DNA from 3 places in the Shewanella sp. AC34-MNA-CIBAN-0136 genome. Region 3 is predicted to be linked to each of the others. Evidence: predicted binding sites of a transcription regulator. Region 3 holds the regulator's gene; each other region holds the start of a gene.
What was found. The regulator sigma-54, encoded in region 3, starts transcription at its own class of promoters, with help from an activator protein. The targets are predictions, from matches to a motif close to GTTGGCACGNNNNTNGNNT.
Positions count from the first base shown of each region.

Region 1: a site for sigma-54 is predicted at 2,016-2,034, ahead of AAEY94_RS01010 (flagellar hook-length control protein FliK). Genes of this name have one in related genera too.
Region 2: a site for sigma-54 is predicted at 1,557-1,575, ahead of AAEY94_RS07505 (BON domain-containing protein). Genes of this name have one in related genera too.

Region 1 covers NZ_JBEOPJ010000001.1:237,515-240,688, forward strand. The annotation lists gene fliL (flagellar basal body-associated protein FliL) at 1-247, opposite strand, end outside; gene AAEY94_RS01010 (flagellar hook-length control protein FliK) at 341-1,834, opposite strand; gene fliJ (flagellar export protein FliJ) at 2,142-2,588, opposite strand; gene fliI (flagellar protein export ATPase FliI) at 2,594-3,174, opposite strand, start outside.
Region 2 covers NZ_JBEOPJ010000006.1:28,944-32,117, reverse strand. The annotation lists gene AAEY94_RS07510 (hypothetical protein) at 349-612, opposite strand; gene AAEY94_RS07505 (BON domain-containing protein) at 970-1,521, opposite strand; gene AAEY94_RS07500 (glutamyl-tRNA reductase) at 1,865-2,341, opposite strand; gene AAEY94_RS07495 (sigma-54 interaction domain-containing protein) at 2,612-3,174, shown strand, end outside.
Region 3 covers NZ_JBEOPJ010000023.1:3,960-7,133, reverse strand. The annotation lists gene lptB (LPS export ABC transporter ATP-binding protein) at 1-495, shown strand, start outside; gene AAEY94_RS18385 (RNA polymerase factor sigma-54) at 638-2,122, shown strand; gene hpf (ribosome hibernation promoting factor) at 2,148-2,435, shown strand; gene ptsN (PTS IIA-like nitrogen regulatory protein PtsN) at 2,438-2,881, shown strand; gene rapZ (RNase adapter RapZ) at 2,878-3,174, shown strand, end outside.

The sequences.
Region 1 (3,174 bases), on a different contig from region 3:
TAAATAGGAAAGGTCTCGGCATACCGACATAATTAGCTTCTTCCATCGACATAGGTTTGGCATCTGTAGATGTCTCTGTTTCTGTCTGAGAGTCAGTATTTTCAGGTTCATCAGAGCCCATAAAAAACCACACGCCGCCCCCAATAAGCAAAGCCAACACTAAACCAATGCCACCAAAGATGACTAATTTTTTGCTTTTTTTTCCGCCTTCAGCGGCTTCATTCAATTCTAATTCTTGTTCAGGCATTCTGGTTCCTAATCAACATTGTGATTAATATTGAAACTTAGCTAAGTAGTCAGCTTTTATTGAAAAGTCATATTATTGCTATAGGTTACCTGCTTAAGCATAATAATCTATAGCTGAATGTAAACTCCTTGATGGATTTGTCATCAAGCTGACCTCTTGTGCTGAAATTTCATCCAACTGACTGTCTCCCCCACCTTGATTAGATGATTGTTCATGCGGTTGTTCACTACCACCATCACCTTGGGACACTTGGCTGTCTGTCAGTTGCAATCCTTCTTGAGCCAGCATATCGCGTAATCGAGGCATAGCTTGTTCAACTATATCGCGGGTTTGCGACTGCGCTACATGAAACTGTACTTGAGTTTGATCGCCCTGGATTTGAATTTTAACCGTTAAATGTCCAAGTTCTGGTGGATCAAGACGAATTTCAGCTTGTTGAATACCATTACTGACCATGGTTATTAACTGCTGTTTCATTACAGGAGAAAAACGCTGGATCATCTCTTGCATCTGAGCACCAGGCTCTCCCTGTGGTCTTAACGATAGCTGAAATTGTGGAACATCACTTTTATGGACCGAGGTAAAACTACTCTGATTTTGTAACGCCTTACTGTCAGTGTCACCAATGTCAGCCAGAGTATCGAATCCAAAACTAGTTTGATTTACAGCGGTTGAAGGATCACCGGAGGCGCGTTTTGCCGCTAAGGAATCTAGGACCACCGAAAAATCAGCTTTTGCTAGTACTTTGGCATTATCAGTGTCTAATTGGATGTTGCCATCAATACGAGTTTTGTCACCTAAAATGGTCTCAGGGTCAATTGTCATCGCTGATGTAGCTGCAGTTAACGCTGCAGAACTGCTAACGCCAGAAGCAACAGTTTTATCGACTTTAGCGGTTGCTAAACTCTGGTTTGTCGCACTAACTTGGCCTTGAACAGCTACACTTGTGGCAACTGATTTATCAATTTGGCTCTGTTCTTCACTATTAAGCACACTATCAGGCGATTCATCACTGCTAGTCATAACCTGTGCTTGTAAATTGAAGTCACTAAGTAATTTGCTTAAATCTTGATTATCTAGAGCTTGTAAATCTTGTGCTGATAAATCAGCAAATGCCATTAAGTTGTCGAGTTCTTCTGGGCTAAGCTGAGAAAGAACATCTTTAATAGAAGAAACATCAGCTTCAAGCTCAAGAAGATCTACATCTACGGTATTGCTTTTAGGTTCTGTGGAAACTGCTGCGTCAAAATAAACGTCGGATTTATCGACATGCGGCAATTCATTTCCGCCAGAGGAATGACGTTTATTAAATGAATCTGCCATATTAAGTTGAGCAAAAATCAATTCCGCATCAGCATTTTCTTCGGTAGACAACTCGTTTGCTAAGGCAACACTGGTTTTGTCTACTTCAGCATCCATTGACACCTGCGCTGTATTACCACTGCGCCGTATAACAAGATCGGATTCACTCGCCTGATTGAAAGCAGATAAGAATGATGTATTTTCAACATCTTGTACATTCCCCTTCTTACTCACATCGGCAGATTTACTGCTACTGCCAAGTAAGATATTGCTCATCTGCTGCATAATCTACTCCACTCAATCAAACAAGGTTAAGTTATTTGTCATCTAAAAAATTGCTCAGTATTCAAACCTTATGCGTCATATAACGGTTTATTTCGCTATATCAATAAGGTCATCATGAAAACCTTATAAATAGGAATTCACTGTCGCTTCGCTGACGATTTTCATTTCAATTATTGATATTAAGCAATTTAAATGCCAATACTCATTAACTGGTTAATTTTTCGGTGGATTAAATAAACAAAAAGAGTAATGAAAAAAGTTAACCGTAAAACGATATTAGGACTAGAGAGTCATTTGGCAGGTAGTGTTATTTAAGATTTCGGCGAAAATATTGCTGCATAGCAAATTCATCCGACATTTTTTGTTCGCGCTTAGCTTCTATCACCATCGCTTTAGTTGCTTTTTGGCTTAATAGCATCTCTACCGCTTTGCGTTTTTGTTGTTTTTCTTGCCAATGAATTTGACGATAACCGACTTGTTTTTCAGCATCTTTAACCGCGGCAACTTGCTGGGTAATCGCGCTATCGACTTGGCGAATAAATTGATGAAATTGATGGTATTGGTTAGCACGTAATGTAGTCCCTGTGTGCCCTTCCATCTGCTTCATATAATCTAAACGATAGTTGTTTAGCGCGTCCAACTGCCCCTGGCGTTTTTGTTTTTCAAATTGCGCAGACTTAAGCTGTAATGCCGCTTGGTCTTCTGCTGCGGTAGCTAACTTCAATACCGTCAGTAGTGGGTCAGTTCGAGTCATTGATATTATCCCTGACACTGTGCGGCAATTTGAGTCAACATGACTCGGCTTTCTTCAAACGTCACCGGGTCTTTAAACCCCTGCCGCAAAAAGGCATTCATTGCAGGTTGTAAGCGTATGGCATTATCAATCCTAGGATCGCTGCCTTGTGAGTACGCCCCAATTGAAATCAGATCGCGATTTTGCTGATACAGCGAATACATCTGTTTAACTTTACGCATCGCTTCTAAATGTTCTTCACTTATCACCATTGGCGCGACACGGCTAATCGATGCTTCTACATCAATAGCGGGATAATGGCCCGAATCAGCAAGCTGACGAGATAATACAATATGGCCATCTAAAATTGCTCGAGAAGCATCGGCAATAGGATCTTGTTGGTCGTCACCTTCGGTTAATACCGTATAAAAAGCGGTAATTGAACCTTGTCCGGCACCGCCATTACCCGCTCGCTCGACCAGACGCGGTAACTTAGCGAATACTGAAGGTGGATAGCCTTTGGTGGCAGGTGGCTCGCCGACAGCAAGAGCGACTTCTCGTTGTGCTTGTGCGTAACGCGTTAAACTGTCCATCAGCAATAATACAT
Region 2 (3,174 bases), on a different contig from region 3:
CCAGTCGGCTAACTTTAGTTGCGAACAAACAAAAACATGTGCTTTTACCTATAAATTGTTCTACTAAATTAATTATTTAATGATCAATTTCCGTATCAACCCATCATCTATATACACAACCTAAACATGTTTACGACAAGACTTAAGCTCAGTAAGCGGGCCTTGAAACAAACAATTATCTATTAATACGACTGCGTTAAACCCAGCTTTCTCTACAGAGGTGTTCAACATAAAGGTAATTAACATCAGTCAGGTTTCTGATAAGAAAAAAGCCTACGCAAAGTAGAACGAATAAGACCGTCAATAGATAGGTAAGAAATTGCTTGAACCATTCTGAATGAAACAGCATTAATCACTATAGGTATTATTGGCTATCGACTCTTGTAATAACGGCATATTGTCATCACGTCCATCACGATAGCTATTGTCCATATGCTTATCTACCAACTGTTCACAACGCTTTTGGGCTTCATATTGCTTGAGGGGATCCACTTCTTTATCGGTTTGCGCTTGGCACAACACATTACCACAGCCGGATAGCAGTAACACAACACTAGCCAAAGCCAACCACGGCATGACATTTAACAGCGGTTTTATCACATGGTTTGTCACAGAAAAATGCATCCATAAGTTATACCAATCCTATTAAATATGTGATCTTTCAGCGGGAGTTCAAAGTACTGTAGGAAAGGCAGATGATTGAAGCGAATAGTGATTCTATTTTGAAAACATCTAACGCAGCATAAAGTACTTTGAAACCCGCCAGAATGGAGTCTCTCAGGTATTCCACTTCTGTGTTGCATCGATTTAAAAGGGAACAGCCATTTCTACATCAATGCGCCTTGAATTAAAAAACCTGAGAGACTCTGAACTGATCAGATATTTAATGAGATTGGTATTAAGTGCTACACATGCTTTTTAGGCATAAAAAAACCAGCCCAAAGGCTGGTTTGAGTATAACCGAATAGATTATCCTGTTACACGTAACTCATCGACTACATCTTTTACGTCATCGGTGTTTCTAGCGATGGCTAAGGCTAAATCACGTTCTGCATCACTCGACACTGTGCCTTTTAATGTCACTACGCCATTAGCGACATCGACGTTAATATCGGAACCTGACACGTCAGCAGAGAATAATAATCGGGTTTTCACTACAGTAGCAACTTTCGAATCTGTGAGTGAGTCACTTAAATCCTTGCTGTCTTCATCACTGTACTGCTTCATCACCGAAAGCTCATTGTTAACGTCTTTCACGCCATCTAAGCTTCTAATTAACTCTCCAGCAAGTGACTTATCAACACTGCTGTTAACTTTACCTGTTAGGGTCACGTTGCCATCATGCACGTCGGTATTAATATCAAATGAGTTCAGATTTGCATTTAACAAAAGTGTGGTTTCAGCTTTACCATCGATCCACGCATCTTTTGCATCATCTTGCCAATCTTGTGCTGCATTTGCACCGAATGCCATTGAACCTAACATAATGCTCATTACTACAGATAATGTGGTCTTGTTCATAAAGTTTTCCTCCGTTGTTAATCTCAAGGAATACAATGCGTGAACCATGCCAATTGTTATAAGTATCTGTTAATAATGAATTAACAAGTATTCATGGTTATTTTCATCTTACTGATAGATGACAATATCGGACTTTTTTACCGACGCTAGGTAAATTTTTCATCGTTGCGATGAGAATTAATGACTCTCAATTGCATTCGCGGAATAGCCTGCTCTAGCATTAAATGACCCCTCCAGAGAATGAACAGATGACTAATGCCGTACTATTATGCTGTCAGTCAGGTAAACACACGCTAGCCACAAATTAACATCCATTAAAACACGCTTTCTGTGTCGCCGATGGCTAAGTATGAGCAAAAGAGAGGTTTTTCATGGTGTCACAGCTCATTTGCAGCCAAGCAATACCTTCGGCAAGTTGGCTAGCAACACGCTGGTTTTTAGTTTTTCTAGCCGTTTGCTTTAAATGAGCCAAGACCTGTTGTTCGGTTTCAACCAATACCGCTATCGCTTGGGGTAACGGCTTATGCTGTATAACCTGCTCAGCCTTAGCATAGTGTCGATGTGAGGATTGTTGATGGTAAGTTTGACTGTCTATTGGCCTTGCTTGGCTTGAACGCACCACGCTAAACAATGGTGTTAAACGATCCAGCATGCATTTTCGAATGTCGGCCATGTGGATAAAAATTCGTTTGATGTTGTAATCGTCGGTCCCCAATGTGGCTTGGACATAAAATTGTTGTCCTTCCTGGCATAAATCAATAGCCTCATGCAATAGCCATACATCGGACTCAGCCTGTTCGTCTCGAGTAAATGATTTCAATGTAAATCCTCCTGCATTCGATAATTTTACTGGCACTTTGTTGGATGGGTTGTGTAACATATACGGGTACAGCACACCTTATTAAGCAAAAACTAAACCATGAACACCCCATGTACATGGGCAAAAATTAATTAACCTTCTAATAGTTAAAGTTATTATAATTTGTCCGGGTCTGAGTTAATTACCTAATTACACGGAATGATCACTGGTGATTGTCAACACGACATCACTGGTAAACATTAGACTTAACACCACAGGGAGTGAATCGGTATGCCACGTCCAACACTTTTTTATCATCTACACCGTCGTCAAGAAGGTGAAGCACGACTCCTTGCCTTACCGAGTTGCCAACACTTTAATAAGATTGCTAGTTCAGTTGACCAGCCCTGGTTAGACCAACTGCACAGTAACTCGATAGATGTTGCGATCATTGAATTATCGCAATTAAGCCAACTAGAATACGCAGAGTTAACTGACAGTGCGTTAATGTCTGATATTGAGTTCATCTTCTTAAGCGAAGGTAAACCGAATCCTAACTTAGATTACTTAATGTCAAAAAGCGCTGGTTATCATTTTCGTCAGCCTTACGATGCCGACGCAATCAACGACACCTTAGAAGACTTTGCCCAAGACTTGCAGTCACAATCGACAAAACAACAACAGCCATTTTCTAGTGAACTAGACCAATACGGTTTGTTGGTTGGTTCATCGCGGGCAATGCACAAGTTGTATCGTACTATTCGTAAAGTTGCCGTAACCGAAAGCAACGTACTTATTGTCGGTGAAAGCGGTGCGGGTAAAGAGCTTGTAGCCAACACCATTCACCTGGCCAG
Region 3 (3,174 bases):
AAAGGTATAGGTTACTTACCACAAGAAGCCAGTATTTTCCGCAAGCTCACCGTTTACGACAACATAATGGCCGTACTGCAAACTCGCAAAGAGCTCAGCACAGACCAACGTATTGAACAGCTTGAGCACCTACTCGAAGAGTTCCACATTACTCACATACGCGACAGCCAAGGCATGTCGTTATCGGGTGGTGAACGTCGTCGTGTTGAAATTGCGCGCGCTTTAGCTGCTAATCCAAAATTTATTTTGCTTGATGAGCCCTTTGCTGGTGTTGATCCTATTTCGGTCATCGACATTAAAAAAATCATCCAACAACTTAAAAACCGCGGTTTAGGGGTATTAATTACCGACCATAACGTACGTGAAACGCTAGACGTTTGTGAGCGAGCCTATATCGTTAGCCAGGGTAATTTAATTGCCGAAGGCACACCAGATGAGATATTAAGTAATCAACAAGTTCGAGCTGTGTACTTAGGTGAACAATTCAAGCTATAGTTACTTTACTGGCCTTTTAGTCTAGCTAACTCATTTCATTGAACGATACCTAAACAACGTTAAATGTCATTGATGTTTATGGCAATCTATTACAGTTCGAGATTGTCATTTTTATGGAAAATCATCTAGGGATAAGCGGTAAATGAAAGCGTCACTCCAACTTAAAATGGGTCAACACTTAACCATGACCCCACAATTGCAGCAAGCCATTCGCTTACTGCAATTATCGTCATTGGAGCTACAGCAGGAAATCCAACAAGCATTAGATTCAAATCCATTGCTTGAAATAGAAGATGAGTTTTCTGAAGCAAAAGACTCCTTAAAAGAAAACCGCGACCAAGCGGATACAGACTTTAGTGACAACAGTATTGTTAATGTCGAAAAAGACACTTCCACCGTCGACATAGCAGAATCCATGACCAAAGAAACCATGGATGATTTAGCCATGGATACCACATGGGATGAAGTATACACAGCCTCACCTATGTCAGGTTCAGGCAGTGCAAGCATGCGCGATGACGACATGCCCTTTCAAGGTGAAACTACTGAAGGTTTGTACGAACACTTAGAATGGCAAAAAAATCTCACTCCATTTTCAGACACAGATCTCGCCATTGCCACCGCCATTATTGATGCCATTGATGAACGCGGTTATCTAACCCAAAGTACCGAAGATATTCTCGAAGCCATGGGTGATGAAAATGTGGAACTCGATGAGGTTGAAGCGGTATTAAAACGCGTTCAACACTTTGACCCTGTGGGTGTTGCTGCACGTGATTTAAGTGAATGCCTATTTATTCAATTAGCGCAATACTCTAACGACACACCCCATATCGATAATGCCCGTTTGTTAATTAAAGGCTATTTAGAGTTAATTGCTGGCCGTGATTTCAGATTATTGATGCGAAAAACAAAACTAAAAGAAAATGAGTTACGTGACGCAATCACTCTAATCCAGACACTCAATCCTCGTCCGGGCTTATTAATTACCCCCATGGATGATGAATACGTGATTCCCGATGTCACAGTATTAAAGAAAAATGGCCGTTGGGTAGTAGAGTTAAACCCAGACAACATGCCTAAAATTGGTGTTAATCAGCAATATGCAGCCATGGCTAGAGGCAGTAAAAACCCGTCGGATAGTCAATTTATTCGAGGCCATCTGCAAGAGGCTAAATGGTTTATTAAAAGTATTGAAAGCCGTAATGATACTTTACTTAAAGTGGCAAATTGCATTGTGCAATTTCAGCAAGGCTTTTTTGAATATGGCGAAGAAGCCATGAAGCCTATGGTGCTCAATGATATCGCTGAAGCTGTAGAAATGCATGAATCGACCATTTCACGAGTCACCACACAAAAATATATGCACACCCCTCGAGGTTTATTTGAACTAAAATACTTCTTCTCTAGCCATGTCAGTACTGACGATGGCGGGGAATGCTCATCAACGGCCATTCGTGCTTTTATCAAAAAGCTGGTTGCCGCAGAAAACCAGAAAAAACCACTGAGTGACAGTAAAATGGCTCAGCTTCTGGCAGAACAGGGCATAAACGTTGCTCGTCGTACGATAGCAAAATACCGTGAAGCAATGATGATCCCGCCCTCAAACCAACGTAAGAGTTTATAACCTACTAGGCAATGGAGGATTTTTTATGCAAATAAGTCTGACTGGACGTCATGTCGAAATAACAGAATCTTTACGTGAATACATCCACAGTAAATTTTCAAAGCTTGAACGACACTTCGATCAGATCCATAATGTACACGTTGTGCTCAATGTAGAAAAATTACAACAAAAAGCAGAAGCCAAAATCAACATTAATGGCGCAGAAATTTTTGCAATGTCAGAAAGTACTGATATGTATGCTGCAATAGACGCCCTGATCGATAAACTCGACCGTCAGGTAATTAAACACAAAGAGAAGAATACAAAACACTAACGATGGAACTTTGTACCATTCTGCAGCCGGAATGCACTACCTGTGCCACACCGGGCAGTAAGAAAAAAGTACTGGAACTCATCAGCAATTTAGTCGCTGCCCAGTACCCAACCCTGTCTTCGCAAGAGGTTTTTGAAAGCCTGTTAGCGAGAGAGAAAATGGGTAGCACAGGTATAGGAAATGGCATTGCGATACCTCATGGTAGATTAACGACCATCGATCACCCTATCGCGATATTTATTAAATGTGAAGAAGCCATTGCCTTTGATGCAATCGATAAGCAACCCGTGGATCTTTTATTTGCTTTGTTAGTACCTGCAGACCAGTGCCAACAACATTTAGGCACGTTATCGAGCATGGCCCAAAAGTTAAGCGATAAGCAAATATTGAAACAGCTTCGTAAAACTCACGACGCAACAGAACTTTATCAGGTTATTACTGCATGAAACTAGTTATAGTATCGGGACGTTCAGGCTCAGGGAAATCCGTTGCCCTGAGAGTATTAGAAGACCTAGGATATTATTGTGTTGATAATTTGCCTTTACCACTCATTGGCACATTATTAGCCCAGCTTAAAGGCAGTAATGATTTGGTTGCGATTAGCGTTGATGTTCGTAACATTGCAGAACAAGGTAAAGTGCTTCAAGACCAATTGGCACTACTTGAGAATGACACTGAAATTATCAGTTTCTTTTTAAATTCCAATGACAAAGTATTGCTTAAACGTTACAGCGAAACA